2 linked regions of the Rhodospirillum rubrum ATCC 11170 genome follow. The protein of the gene in region 1 interacts with the protein of each later gene in a pairwise test. Links are inferred from orthologs where the notes say so. Each region holds a gene or a part of one and is shown on either strand. Other genes may lie near its edges. The genes, in order: leuS and ligA.

What was found.
Region 2: the proteins of leuS (region 1) and ligA interact in binary tests that used the Escherichia coli proteins (3 or more experiments, as listed by UniProt). The link is inferred for Rhodospirillum rubrum ATCC 11170 from one-to-one orthologs.

The regions. Positions count from the first base shown.
Region 1 is NC_007643.1:4,168,715-4,175,713, forward strand. The notes cover bases 2,113-5,270. They hold leuS (leucine--tRNA ligase), read right to left. Parts: upstream 4,907-5,270; coding sequence 2,318-4,906; downstream 2,113-2,317. Other genes in these bases: lptE (LPS assembly lipoprotein LptE), read right to left, coding at 2,113-2,331; RRU_RS18755 (DUF3576 domain-containing protein), read right to left, coding at 5,001-5,270. Also shown: RRU_RS18735 (ParB/RepB/Spo0J family partition protein), read left to right, coding at 1-416; holA (DNA polymerase III subunit delta), read right to left, coding at 731-1,759; more of lptE, read right to left, coding at 1,768-2,112; more of RRU_RS18755, read right to left, coding at 5,271-5,606; RRU_RS18760 (thiamine phosphate synthase), read right to left, coding at 5,658-6,437; RRU_RS18765 (YggS family pyridoxal phosphate-dependent enzyme), read left to right, coding at 6,560-6,999.
Region 2 is NC_007643.1:1,116,897-1,123,704, forward strand. The notes cover bases 1,318-4,284. They hold ligA (NAD-dependent DNA ligase LigA), read right to left. Parts: upstream 3,866-4,284; coding sequence 1,769-3,865; downstream 1,318-1,768. Other genes in these bases: RRU_RS04900 (glycosyltransferase family 2 protein), read right to left, coding at 1,318-1,553; recN (DNA repair protein RecN), read right to left, coding at 3,908-4,284. In the rest of the region: RRU_RS04895 (Coenzyme F420 hydrogenase/dehydrogenase, beta subunit C-terminal domain), read right to left, coding at 1-440; more of RRU_RS04900, read right to left, coding at 600-1,317; more of recN, read right to left, coding at 4,285-5,641; RRU_RS04915 (outer membrane protein assembly factor BamD), read right to left, coding at 5,655-6,533. UniProt on the Escherichia coli protein: DNA ligase that catalyzes the formation of phosphodiester linkages between 5'-phosphoryl and 3'-hydroxyl groups in double-stranded DNA using NAD as a coenzyme and as the energy source for the reaction.

The sequences.
Region 1 (6,999 bases):
TTCCCGATGACGTGCGCGAGATGGTGGAGAAGGGGGCGCTTTCGGCCGGCCATGCCCGGGCCTTGTTGACGACCGAGGCGATCTCCGATCTCGCCCGTCTTGTCGTGTCGCGCGGCTTGAATGTGCGGCAGACCGAAAAGCTGGTGCAGCAGGCGGCGGCGGCGGCCAATAAGCCGCGTCGGCCGGCGACGGCGGCGCCGACAGACAAAGATGCCGATACCCTGGCCCTTGAGCGCGATATTTCCAATGTTCTGGGTCTGGCGGTCGAGATTTCGGCCAAGGCGCGCGGTGGCCGGCTGACCATCGACTACGATAGTCTCTCCCAGCTTGACGACATCCTCCATCGCCTGACCCGTGGCCATCAGGGCCCCCTGCAGCGCTTGGCCGGTGAAGAGCCCCCCCTCGCCAACGGGTAATTGGCGGAAATCCCATTCACGGGGATGGGGCGGAGCGATCCTTGCCGCCGACCCGGTTACGACAAGAGGGGGGGATCGGTCACCGGTCCGTCGCCACCCCCGGGAAGAGTTTGAGCGAATTTTGATCCACGGCCGCCCCAATGCCGCCAAAATTCCTATGACAGGGGGGACGCGGGGCGATTGGGGGGGGATCGATCGCCCTGCGGCCGCGAGTCTTGGACCTGCGGAACCTGTTGAAAAAACAAAGAAATACCCATTCACGAAAGCAAGGGGGCGGACATCCGTCCCGCGGATCGAGGCCAAGGGCGTCCTCTTCAGCGGCTGGCGGTTTTTGCCCCCCGGGCCAGACGCAGCAACAGACGTTCCACCAGGGCGCGCTCGGGCAGGCCGCTGCTCTTCGCGTCGATTTCGGCGTCAAGCAACAGATCCAGGGCCTGGGCAAGGCGCTCGGCTGACCAGCGCTGAACTTGGCTGCGGAATCGCGGGGCCAGTTTGAACATCACCGGCGGCTTGAGCGCGGCCAGGGCCTGATCCACGCTCGTTCCCCCGGCGATCAGTCCGGCGACCAGATGCAGCCGGGTGAAGTGGCGGGTCAGGCCCCGCAGAAGGGCGACCGTCGCCATGCCTTCCTGACCCAGGCGGTCAAGGGCGCGCAAGGCGGTGGCGCTATCGCCCTCGGCCACGGCGTTGGTCAGCATATCAAGGCCGATCTGGGCGCTATCGCCCACGCAGGCCAGGGCGTCGTCCAGGGACACGCTGGTGGCCTTGCCGCAATAGGTCACCAGCTTGGCCAGTTCCGAGCGGCTGACCCCGCGATCGCCGCCCAGATTGGCCACCAGATAGTCGATCACCTCGGGGGCGGCGGCCAGCCGGGCCTCGGCCAGGGTGGCGCGCACCAGGGTCTCAAGCGACCGCCCCTCATCGGCGTAGCAGGGCAGGGCGGCGGCGGCGCTAGCCCCTTCGAACAGCTTGCGCAGGGCGGAGCGGGCCGTGAGATCGCCGCCCTGGACCAGCACCAGGGCCTCGCCAACCGGGGCTTCGACGAAGGCCTTAAGGCGCGGGGCGTGCTGGTCGGTCATCTGACGCAGACGCACCAGCCGCCGCCCGCCGCCAAAGGCCAGGGCCGCCGCCTCGTCGGCCAGCCGCGCCGGATCGGCGCGCAGATCGTCGCCCGACAGGTCGGTGATGCGGAAGGGGTCCTTGGGATCGGCGACCACCGTGCGCGCCAGCTGCTCCAGCCGCTCGCGCACCAGCCCCTCGTCGGGGCCATAAACCAGCACGCAGCGGATTTTCGGATCGGGCTTGCGCAGGAAGCCGTCGATGGCTTGGCCGGTCAGTTTCACGGGCGCGGCTAAAGAACCCGGCCGGCCGGAGCCGGGGCTTGCGAGAAATAGGCGCCAAGGCGGGTGTAAAGCTGATCGGCGATCTGTTCGGCGGTGCGGCTGACCGCGTCGCGCTCGTTCATCTCGTTGGCGAAGGGCGAGCCGATCACGTCATAGGCCGCCCATGAGGTCTCGGTTCCCGACAGCAGCGGCTTGGGCGGCTGCACGCCGGCGCGATCAAGGGCGCGCAGCTGGAAGGTGATCGAGGCGCTCATGGTGTAGCGGGTGGTCCGGTCCCTCTTGGTGATGCCCGAGCTGCGCCGGATCAAGCTGCCCACCAGGGTCAGCCCATAGGTCGGTTGATCGGGAAGGCCAAGGCGATCGATCAGGGCATTGCGGATTTCCTGACCGAAGCGCGCATCCTCTTCCTTGGAATAGGTCACGGAATGGACATAGATCCCGGCCAAGGCGCCCGAGGCCCCGCCACGGCCGGCGGCGCCGGGGCGATCGGCCAGCATCGGCCGGAAGCCGCAGCCCGCCGGGACCAGGGCCCCGGCGAGAAGGACAAGGGCCTGGCGTCTAGACCACGACATTGATGATCCTGTTGGGCACGACGATAACCTTGCGCGGCGCGGCCCCGGCAAGCTGGGCAAGAACGGTGGGCAGGGCCAGGGCGGCGGCCTCGGCATCTTCCCGCTTGGCGTCCTTGGGCAGATCGACGGTGCCGCGCATCTTGCCGTTCACCTGCACGGCGATGGTCACCTGATCGTCGATCAGCATCAAGGGGTCCCAGGTCGGCCAGGGCGTTTCGGCCAGCAGCCCGTCCCGGCCCAGATGGCTCCACATCTCCTCGGCGATATGGGGGATCATCGGCGCCGCCAGCCGGGCGGCGGTTTCCAGGGCGAAGCGATAAACGGCGCCGGCCCCGGCCTCCTTGCCGTCAAGGGCGGCGATGGCGTTGGTCAGCTCGCGCAGGCGGGCGACGGCGGCGTTGAAGCGGAATTTCTCCAGATCATCGGTGACGCCGGCCACCGCCTTGTGGACGTGGCGAACCAGGGCAGCGGCCCCGGGGCCAAGATCGGCGGGAAGCGGCGCGCCGACGGCGCCGGGGTCGATCTGCGGCTGAAGGGCCATCCGCCACAGCCGGCCGATATAGCGCCAAGCGCCTTCGATGCCGGAATCGGTCCAATCCATATCGCGGTCGGGCGGGCTGTCCGACAACATGAACAGCCGGGCGGCATCGGCGCCGTACGACTCGAGGATGGCGGTCGGATCGACCGTGTTCATCTTCGATTTCGACATCTTTTCCGACCGGCCGACGCTGACGGGCGAGCCGTCGGACAGCAGGGTCGCCGTGCCATCGGCGGCCTTGTCGATCTGATCGGGCGACAGCCAAGCGCCATCCGTGTCGCGATAGGTCTCGTGGCAGATCATGCCCTGGGTGAACAACCCGGTGAAGGGCTCGCTCACCCCCAGATAGCCGCAATCGCGCAGCGCCCGGGTGAAAAAGCGCGAATACAGCAGGTGCAAAACCGCATGCTCGACACCGCCGACATATTGGTCGACGGGCAGCCAGTAATCGACCGCCTCGCGCTCGAAGGCCCTGTCGGTGTCGTGGGGGGCGCAGAAGCGGGCGAAATACCACGAGCTTTCGAAGAAGGTGTCGAAGGTATCGGTTTCACGCCGCGCCGGCTTGCCGCACTGCGGGCAGGCCACATGCTTCCAGGTTGGGTGGTGATCAAGCGGATTGCCCGGCTTGTCGAAGGTCACATCCTCGGGCAGCAGCACCGGCAGCTGATCCTCGGGCACGGGGACCGGGCCGCAGTCGTCGCAATGGATGATCGGGATCGGGCAGCCCCAATAGCGCTGGCGGGAAACGCCCCAGTCGCGCAGGCGGAACTGGACCACGCCTTCGCCGGCGCCCAGCTCGGCGATATGGGCGATCGCCCGGGCCTTGGCCTCGCTGACCGGAAGGCCATCGAGGAAGCCCGAAGCGATCGCCACGCCATCTTCGGAGAAGGCGGTGTCGGAGGCTTCCAGATCCTTGGCGAAAGCCTCGGCGTCGACCCCGGCCGGGGCGACGACGGCGCGCACGGGCAGGCCGTATTTGCGGGCGAAGTCCATGTCGCGCTGATCATGGGCCGGGCAGCCGAAAATCGCCCCGGTGCCGTATTCCATCAGCACGAAATTGGCGACATAGACCGGCAGTTCCCAGGCCGGATCGAAGGGATGACGCACCTTGAGGCCGGTATCGAAGCCCTTTTTCTCGGCCGTCTCGATCTCGACCTCGCTGGTGCCCATGCGCCCGCACTCGGCGATGAAGGCGGCGAGATCGGGATTGGTGGCGGCGATTTCAGCCGCCAGCGGATGATTGGCCGAAATGGCGCAGAACGACGCGCCAAACAGCGTATCGGGGCGGGTGGTATAGACCTCCAGCGCCTGATCGCGGCCGACCAGCCCAAAGCGCACCCGGGCGCCTTCCGAACGGCCGATCCAATTGGTCTGCATCAGCCGGACCTTATCGGGCCAGCGATCAAGATCGCCGATGGCGGCCAGCAGATCCTCGGCGTAGCGGGTGATGCGCAAGAACCACTGCGACAGCTTGCGACGCTCGACCGGGGCGCCCGAGCGCCAGCCCTTGCCGTCGATCACCTGCTCGTTGGCCAGCACCGTATGCTCCACCGGGTCCCAATTGACCCAGGATTCACGGCGATAGGCCAGACCGGCCTTGAGGAAATCCAGGAACATCTTCTGTTCGTGGCGATAATAGGCCGGCTCGCAGGTGCTGACCTCGCGGCTCCAGTCGATCGACAGCCCCATCGGCTTGAACTGCTCGCGCATGATCGCGATGTTCTGACGGGTCCATGTCGCCGGATGGACGCCGCGCTGGATGGCGGCGTTTTCCGCCGGCAGGCCAAAGGCGTCCCAGCCCATCGGATGAAGCACATTGAAGCCCTGGGCCCGCTTGAAGCGGGCGACGACGTCGCCCAGCGTGTAATTGCGCACATGGCCCATGTGGATGCGCCCCGACGGATAGGGGAACATTTCAAGAACATAATACTTCGGCCGCGTCCGATCCTCGCGGGCGGTGAAACATCCGCCTTCGGCCCAGGCGGTCTGCCACTTGGCCTCGGTTTCCTTAACGTTGTAACGATCCTCGGACGCCATTTCTCGACAGTCTTTCTTTAGCCAAACAGGAAGCGGGGCGGGCCGGACAGCGGGGAGGCCGGCGCGGAGGCGCGCGCGCCCCGCGGGGAAAGGGTTACTGGGCGTTCATCACCGAAAGCCGCAATTGGCGGGCCCGGGTCAGGATGGCGTTTTCCATATCGGTCGCCACCTCGGTCGCCACCGGCGCGTCGCTCCAGGTTCCCCCGGCGCTGCGCTGCTGCTTGAACACCGAGACCTTCACGCCATCGGCGCGCAGGCCCTTGGACAGGATATAGACATTGGCCTTGAAGCGTTCGTTGGGGCTTTCGGGGGGGGCGTACCAATCGGTGATGATCACCCCGCCGAAGGGATCGGCCGAGGTCAGCGGCATGAAGCCCATGGTGTCGAGCGAGGCCCGCCACAGGAAACTATTGACCCCGACGCCGCTGGCGCCCGGCTCGGACGAACCGCCTTTGCCGCCCAGGATGTTCAGGCCGCTCGGCCCGAACAGCCCCGGGGTTTCATCGGGCTTGGACGGATCGCGGTAGACGCGCTGTTTGGTGGCCTTGTCCTGCTCGGGGAAGACGGCCTGCGAGCCTTCGCAAGCCGTCAGCCCAAGGGTGAAGGCGACGGCGAGCACCGTGGCCGCCCCGCGGGCGGTTCGCTTCGATCGCGCAGGGGAAACAGGCTGCGGCAGGGTGGGGTGATGCCAGGAGGTCATGGTTGTTGTTACCCGTCGATGAGGCGGAAGGGCGAAGGGGCGGGGTGCCGGTCACGCCGAAAGCGGCGACAAACATACCGGTGGCCGCCGGCTTTTTCCATCCCCGGTACGCGGCTTTGGCTTTTCGCGGCCCGATCGCCGCCATTTCATCCCCGGAAGGGCGGAAATTCCGGCGATTCCGCCAAAGCCGCAGCCGGCAAGCCGGCGAAAACTGAGCGTCGAGATGCCGCCAAGGGCGATCACCGCCGGCGCTTTGCCGGCGCGTGAGCCCGCCGGCGCGCGGCGGGCGGCCAGCCGGTGGATCAGCAAGGCGGCGCGCCGCGCGCCAAGCCCCCGGGCGCCGGGATGGCTGGCCGTGGGGAACAGCGGCGACAGCACGATCAGGGCGCAGCCCAGGCGGCGGGCGCGGATCATCGCCGGGGCGTCATGGGCGGCGGCGCAAAGCCAACGACCCCGCGCCGCCCGGCGCCACAGCAACAGGCGGGCAAGCAAGCCATGGGCGGCCAGCTTGTCGGGCAGATGCAGGCCGGCCAAGCCCGCCGGCAAGGCGTGGGCGGGCGACGGCGCGGCCAGGATGACGGCGATGCGCCGCGCCCGCAGCCGGGCGATCAGCGCCCGGGCCAACCCATGACGGACGGCGCCGGCGCAGGCGTAATGGCGCACGATCACCCCGGCCTTGGGCGGCAGACGGTCGGCCGCGCCCAGCGGATCGGCCAAGCGCTGGTCATCGGTCATCAGCAGCAGTCGCGGCGGGGCGGCGGCGGAGCGGCGGGAGCCTAGGCGTGAAAGCGGGCTCCCCTTGGCGATGAAATGCACTAGGGTACGGGGCATGATACGGGCGAGCTTACCCCCGCGCGCCCCCGGCCGCACCCGTTATGCGCGGAATGGCGGCCGGGAGCGGCGCGAAAGCGTCCTCGCCCGCCGGGACCCCACCGCCGCGAATGGACTGTGAGATGATCGAACCGCTTCCCGCCCCCTGTCTCGACGTGGTCGAAAACCTGCGCGCCGTGCGCGGCGCCATCGCCGACGCCTGCAAGCCGGTGGGCCGCGACGCCGCCGGGGTCGCCCTGGTCGCCGTCAGCAAGAACAACGGGCCCGAACGGGTGCGCGCCGCCCTGCGCGCCGGCCACCGCTTGTTCGGCGAGAACCGGGTTCAGGAGGCCCAGGGCAAATGGCCGGCCTTCAAGGCCGATCACGCCGATATCGATCTGCATCTGATCGGGCCCTTGCAAACCAACAAGGTGCGCGAGGCCGTTGCGCTGTTTGACGCCATCGATTCGGTCGATCGCCCGCGCCTCGCCCGCGCCCTGGCCGAGGAGATGGACCATCAGGGACGGCGCCTGCCGGTGCTCATCCAGGTCAATACGGGTGAGGAGCCGCAGAAAGCCGGGAT
Region 2 (6,808 bases), 3.1 Mb from region 1 along the record:
AGCAGCGGCGCATGGCCCATGCGCATGCCCCGGCAGCGGGCCATGTCCGCGGCCTGGGTGATTATCACCGGCAGCGGTTTCCAGCGGTCCGCCGGATCGGCGGCCATCGCCAGAACCGCATCGACGGTCCGGGTTTCCAGAAGCCGCCCGGCCAGGGCGGTGGTGATCCCGGTCCATTGGGCGCCGGGGCTGGGGGGGATAAGGGCCGCCTGATACATCTGCTGATAGGGGCCGAAAAACAGTTCGTCACCGCGCGCCGGGTCGCGGCAGCGGCCATGGACGCGGGCTTCCTGGCCGGGGTAATCGGGACGGATGAACTGACAGGCCCGGCCACAGCGGTTGGGGGTGGCGGTGCGCGACAGCCCGCAATCGGTACACAGATCGCGGCTGGGCAAGGCGACCTCGGACGGCGGGGTCGCGCCATCGGGCGGAGGGGTCATCGGCGGGGCTCCCACGGGCAAAAAGCGGCAAGCGATGGTGTCAGTTTAGCTCAAACCGCCGGCAAAGAGGATTGTTTGGCGTGGTTTCCGCGAAAAGCAGGCCCGCCCTGCTTGTTCTTGATGTCCAAAGCGCCCTCTCCCGCCTGACGGGGGGCCCGTTTAACCAAGCTCCCTTTGGTCCCGGCCGGGGAAAGCGCCGGCGACTTGGGAAAGAAGCACCTTCACGATCTGTTTGGCCGAGCGATGGCGCCAGGGAACATGCTTGGCCATGGCGGTGAGCGTTTCCCATCGCTTCTGGGTAAAGGCCGCGTCGATCGCCTCGGCGGAGCGGACGATGATCTGATGATCAAGTTCCTCGCGCCACGACACCGCCAGCTCCATGCTGGCCCGGGCGTGGAGGAGGATCGCCACCTCTCCCGTCAGCTGTCTCATCTGGTCCCTGGAATGGTTGCCCGCATGCCGACGAATCAGGGCCGTCGGTTCCCAGGTGGCGGCGATGGGCGCATGGCGAACGCAGCGCAAGGTGAATTCAAGGTCTTCGCTGGGCAAGCGGCCGAACGCGCCATTATAGCCGCCAACCTTGGTGTAGAAAGGCCGCGACATCGCAGTGCAGGATTGGAAGATCGGTTGAAAGCGGAGAACCTCCTGAAAGATCGGAGTCTCCGCCACGGATAGAGTGGCATCGATTTTTTTGAATTTTGACCAGAAGTCGGTCGGGGCGGTGTCGAATTTGGTCGCCGTTTCCCAAACTTGGCCATCGCCGCGCATAAAATTGCTAAAGACCATGCCCTTTTCCTGGACGTGGCGGGAGGCGGCGGCGAGCGAGGCCAGATGGTCGGGGCGCCATAGGTCGTCGCTGTCGCAGAAGGCCAGCCAGTCGCCCGACGAGGCGAGGACCCCCTTATGGCGCGCGGCGGCGGCGCCGGCGTTTTCCGAGCGGATCAGCGTGCACTTGGGCCATGTCGATACGATCTCGGCGGTTCGGTCGGTCGACCCATCGTCAACGACGATGACCTCGGCGGGCGGCAGCGTCTGATTGAAGATCGAGTCCAGGGTGGTCCCGATCAAAGGCTCGCGGTTATAGGCCGGAATGATGACGGAAAATTTCAACATGCGCCTCCCCTGGCGACGGCGAGGGACGGCGTCTTCCCCTGGGTCTGGCATGTCCCCCGACGATGCCAACCAGGGAGGGCGACTCCCGGGCCCTCGGCTTCAGAGCGCTTGAAGCCCGCGGGCGAAGGCGGTGATCTTACACCTAAGGGTAGGGTCTTTTTATCGCAAAGATGCGAACAGGCGAAGGCGATGTCACATCCTCCGCCCCTTGCCGGTCAGCCACCGCTCATCGCCCGGAACTCGGCCTCGCTGAGGACGGTCAGGCCGAGTTCGCGGGCCTTCTTCTCCTTGGATCCGGCGTCCGCTCCGACCACCACGTAATCGGTCTTGGCCGAGACCGAGCCGGTGACCTTGGCGCCGAGCGCCAGGGCGCGGGCCTTGGCTTCGCCCCGGCTCATGGTATCAAGGGTGCCGGTGAAAACCACGGTCTTGCCGGCCAGCGGGCTGTCGCCGGCCGCCTGGGGGCGGGCGAAATCAAGAACCTCGACCCCGGCGTCGATCAGGGCGTCCAAGGCCGCGCGGTTATGCTCTTCGCCAAAAAAGGCGACAAGGTCGCGGGCGACCGAGGGGCCGATGCTTTCGATGTTTTGAAGATCGGCGAAGGCTTCGGAGCCTTCGGTTTGCGCCTCGTCCATCGCCTTGCGCCAGGCGGCGAAGCTGGCGTAATGACCGGCGAGCAGGCGGGCGGTGGCCTGACCAACCTGACGGATGCCCAGGGCGTAGATGAAACGGTCCAAGGGGATGGTCTTGCGGGCGGTGATCGCCTTGAACAGGTTTTCCGCCGATTTCGGCCCCCAGCCCTCGCGCGAGCGCAGGTGCTGCAAGGCGCCGGGTTCGTTGTCCTTGGCTTCCAGCGCGAAAATATCGGCCGGTTGGGTGATCAGGCCCTCATTATGGAAGGTCTCGATATGCTTGCCGCCCAGCCCTTCGATATCGAAGGCGTCGCGCGAGACGAAATGCTTGAGGCGCTCGACTGCCTGGGCCGAGCAGATCAGCCCGCCGGCGCAGCGCCGGGCGACCTCGCCCTCTTGGCGCACCGCGTGGCTTCCGCAGACCGGGCAGGTCTCGGGGAAGACAAAGGGCGCGCTATCGGCCGGACGCTGGTCGAGCAGAACCTCGACCACCTGGGGAATGACATCGCCGGCGCGCTGGATGGTGACCATATCGCCGATGCGCACATCCTTGCGGGCGATCTCGTCCTCGTTATGCAGCGTCGCCCGGCCAACGACGACGCCGCCGACGGTGACCGGTTCAAGAATGGCGACCGGGGTCAGGGTGCCGGTGCGGCCGACCTGGATCTGGATGGCCTTGACGGTGGTTTGGGCGCGCTCGGCGGGGAATTTGCGGGCGATCGCCCAGCGCGGGGCGCGGCTGACGAAGCCCAGGCGCTTTTGCCAATCGACGCGGTCGACCTTATAGACGACGCCGTCGATATCATAATCCAGCGCCGCCCGTTGCAAAGCCAACGCGTGGGTGGCTTCGATCAGGTCTTCCACCCCCTGGCAGGGGCGGGTTTGGGGATTGACCGGGAACCCCCAGGTTTTCAGGCGCTCTAGAAAGGCGTGATGGCTCTCCACCTCCAGCCCCTTGACCTCGCCAGAGGCATAGGCGAACAGGCTCAACGAGCGCGAGCGGGTGATTTCGGGATCAAGCTGGCGCAGCGACCCGGCCGCCGCATTGCGCGGATTGGCGAAGGGCTTGGCGCCGGCGTCGATCTGGCGTTGGTTGAGGGCGCGGAAATCGGCCTTGGTCATGAACACCTCGCCGCGCACCTCCAGCACCTCGGGCACAGGCCCGTCGCCTGTCAGGCGCTGGGGCAGATCGGTCAGGGTCGCCAGATTGGCGGTGATGTCCTCGCCGGTGGTGCCATCACCCCGGGTGGCGGCGCGGCGATAGACGCCGTTCTCGTAGCGCGCCGAAAACGACAGGCCATCGATCTTGGGCTCGGCGACATAGCTGATCGTCGTTTCGCCATCCAGGCTGAGGAAGCGGCGGATGCGCTGGTCGAACTCGCGGGCCTCGTCGTCGCTGAACACATTGCCCAGCGACAGCATCGGCAGGGCGTGGGTGACCTTGGCGAAGCCTTCGGCCGGAGCGGCGCCGACATGGGCCGAGGGGCTGTCGCCGCGCACCAGTTCGGGGAAGGCGGCCTCGATCTCGTTATTGCGCCGTACCAGGGCGTCGTACTCGCCGTCGGTGATTTCCGGCGCGTCCTGCTGGTGATAGAGCCGGTCGTGGCGGGCGATCTCGGCGGCAAGCCGTTCGAGTTCGCGGGCGGCCTCGGCCTCGGTGAGATCGGCGACGGGAATCATGGCGCGGGGTCCGGTTTGGTCTGGGGCGACGGGGGGGCGGGGTCAGGACGAGCGGGGGGCGGAGGGCGGTGCTTTGGCGGCGCGCGTACCCGGTCCGCTCAGCAGGCTGCGGGCGGCGGCGCGGGCCTGATCGGTGATGTGGGCGCCCGCCAGCATGCGGGCAACCTCTTCGATGCGCTCGGCTGGCGACAGCGCGTCGACGCCGGTGCCGAAGCCGCCCTTGCCGTCATCGGATTTCAACACCCGGTAATGGCGTTGGCCCATGGCCGCGACCTGGGGCGAATGGGTGACCACCAGCACCTGGACGGCCTGACCCAGGCGGGCGAGACGCTCGCCGACGGCCGCGGCGGTGGCGCCGCCGATGCCGGCGTCGACCTCGTCGAAGATCAGCGTCGGCACATCGCCGCCGGCGGCCAGGATGACCTTGAGCGCCAGCATGAAGCGCGCCAGTTCGCCGCCGCTGGCGATCTTGTGGATCGGCCCGGGATCGCCGCCCGGATTGGTGGCGACCAGGAAGGCCACGCGGTCCAGGCCGGCCGCCCCCCATTGATCCTCGGGCAGGTCTTCCAAGGTGGTAACGAAGCGGGCGCGCTCCAGCTTGAGCGGCGGCAGTTCGGCGGCCACGGCGCGATCGAGGGCGCCGGCGGCCTGACGGCGGACCCGCGACAGGGCGCGCGCGGCTTCGACATAAGTGGCGCGGGCGTTCTCCTCGGCCTTTCGCAGCCCGCCAAGCAGATCCTCGTCGCCCTCCAGGGTGGCGATTTGCCGGCGGATGTCTTCAAGCAGGGCCGGCAGGCCGTCAACGGTCAGCCCATGCTTGCGGGCGAGGCCGCGCAGGGCGAACAGCCGTTCCTCCACGGTTTCCAGGCGGCGCGGATCCATATCAAGGGCGCCGATCACCGCCTGAAGCTGGGCCTGGGCCTCGGCGGCTTCGACGCTGGCGCGCTCCAGCCCCTCGATCACCCCGTCAAGGCGGTGGCCGGCCATCGGCGCCACCCGTTCCAGGGCACGCATGGCGTGACGCAGCGCCGTTTCCACCGGTAGCGGCTGGCTAAGCGCGCCGAGGGCGCCGTTCAGGCCCTCGGCCAGCTTCTCGCCGTTCATCAACAGGGCGCGTTCTTCGGCCAGGGCCTCTTCCTCGCCCGGCCGCGCCGCCAGGGCTTCGAGTTCGGTGCCGGTATGGCGCAGCAGGTCCTCTTCGGCGCGGGCGCGGGCCAGATCGGCCTCGGCGCGCCGACGGGCCGTAACCGCCGCCTTCCAGGTGGCATGGGCGGCCTCGACGGCGGGAAGCAGGCCGGCGGGCTGGCCGCTGTCGGCGCCGGCGAAGCCATCGAGCACGCCGCGATGGCTGGCCGGATCAAGCAGGCCGTGGCTTTCGAACTGGCCGTGGATTTCGACCATCGACTGGCCGAGTTGGCGCAACAGGCCGACACTGGTCGGCTGATCGTTGACATAGGCGCGGCTGCGGCCATCGGCGGTGACCACCCGGCGCACCACCACGGGTTCGGACCCGTCCACGCCAAGATCGGCGGCGCCGAGCAGGGCGCGGGCCGGGTGGTCGGCGGCCAGGGTGAATTCGGCGCTGACGGAAAGCTGGGGGGCGCCCTTGCGCACTAGGGCGCTGTCGGCCCGCGCCCCCAGGGCCAGGGACAGGCTGTCGAGCAGGATCGATTTGCCCGCGCCGGTTTCGCCGGTGAACACGCCAAGGCCCGGACCGAAGGCGAGGTCGAGCCTTTCGATCAGAACCACGTCACGGATCGACAGGGCGCTTAGCATGGCGGGGTGCCGTTCAGAGCCAGCCGGTAAGGGAATCGGTCCACGAGGACGACGGCGGCGGCTCGGCGCCTTCGGTGGCGGACGGCACCTTTTCCCCGGTGATCAGGCGATAGGCGTCACCATACCAGTCGCTGCCCGGAAAGTTGTGTCCAAGCACGGCGGCCACTCGCTTGGCCTCGTCGGGAAGGCCAAGAAGGGTGTTGATTTCGACCATGCGATAAAGCGCCTCGGGAACATGGGTGGTCTGGTCGTATTGCTCGACGACCACCCGGAAGCGGTTGAGCGCCGCCAGAAAATCCTGTCGTTTCAGATAGAACCGTCCGACGCTCATCTCCTTGCCGGCGATATGGTCGCGGGCCAGATCGATCTTCAGACGGGCGTCGCGGGCATAGGGGGAATCGGGGAAGCGCGTCACCACGTCGCGCAGATTGGACATGGCCTGACGGGTGATCTGCTGGTCGCGGCGCACATCGGAGATCTGTTCGTAGTAGCACAGGCCGCGCAGGTAATAGGCATAGGCGATGTCGCGGTTGCCCGGATGAAGTTCGATGAAGCGGTTGATGGCGACCACGGCGTCGTCATAGGCCTCGTTCTCGTAAAGGGCATAGGCCGACATGATCTGCGCCTTGGTCGCCCAGCTCGAATAGGGATGCTGGCGCTCGACCTCGTCGAAGGCCTTGGCGGCCAGGGCGTAGCTCGAGGTGTTGAGCAGATCGACGGCTTCGTTATAAAGCTCTTCGACCGGGCGTTCGACGTATTCGGGCTCGTCTTTTTTGCTCGAGCAGGCCGAAAGCGCCAGGGCGCCACCGATAAGAAAGGCGGCGGCCAGGGCGCGGAACGAGGACGACCGGGCCGGAGCGCGCCGGAAGGGGATGGGCCGTTCGGCTGTCATGGGCTCCCGTCCTGGGCGAGGAAGAAGGATGGCGCCATCGCGGACACCCGGCTAGAGGGTGCCGCCAACGGCGCGGCGGCCGGCACTATATCACGCGGAGGACCCGGTCGGGCAAGGGGGCGCGATTTGACAAAGTCCCGGGTAGGGCTCATGGTGGTCCGATGATCGATCTTTCGTCCCCTCGCCGAGGTCTGCGCCATCGCGCGGAACCCCTGCTCGCAGGCTTGATGCCCCGGGCCCGGTAGGCGCGCGATCGCGTTCTCCCCGGTTCGGGG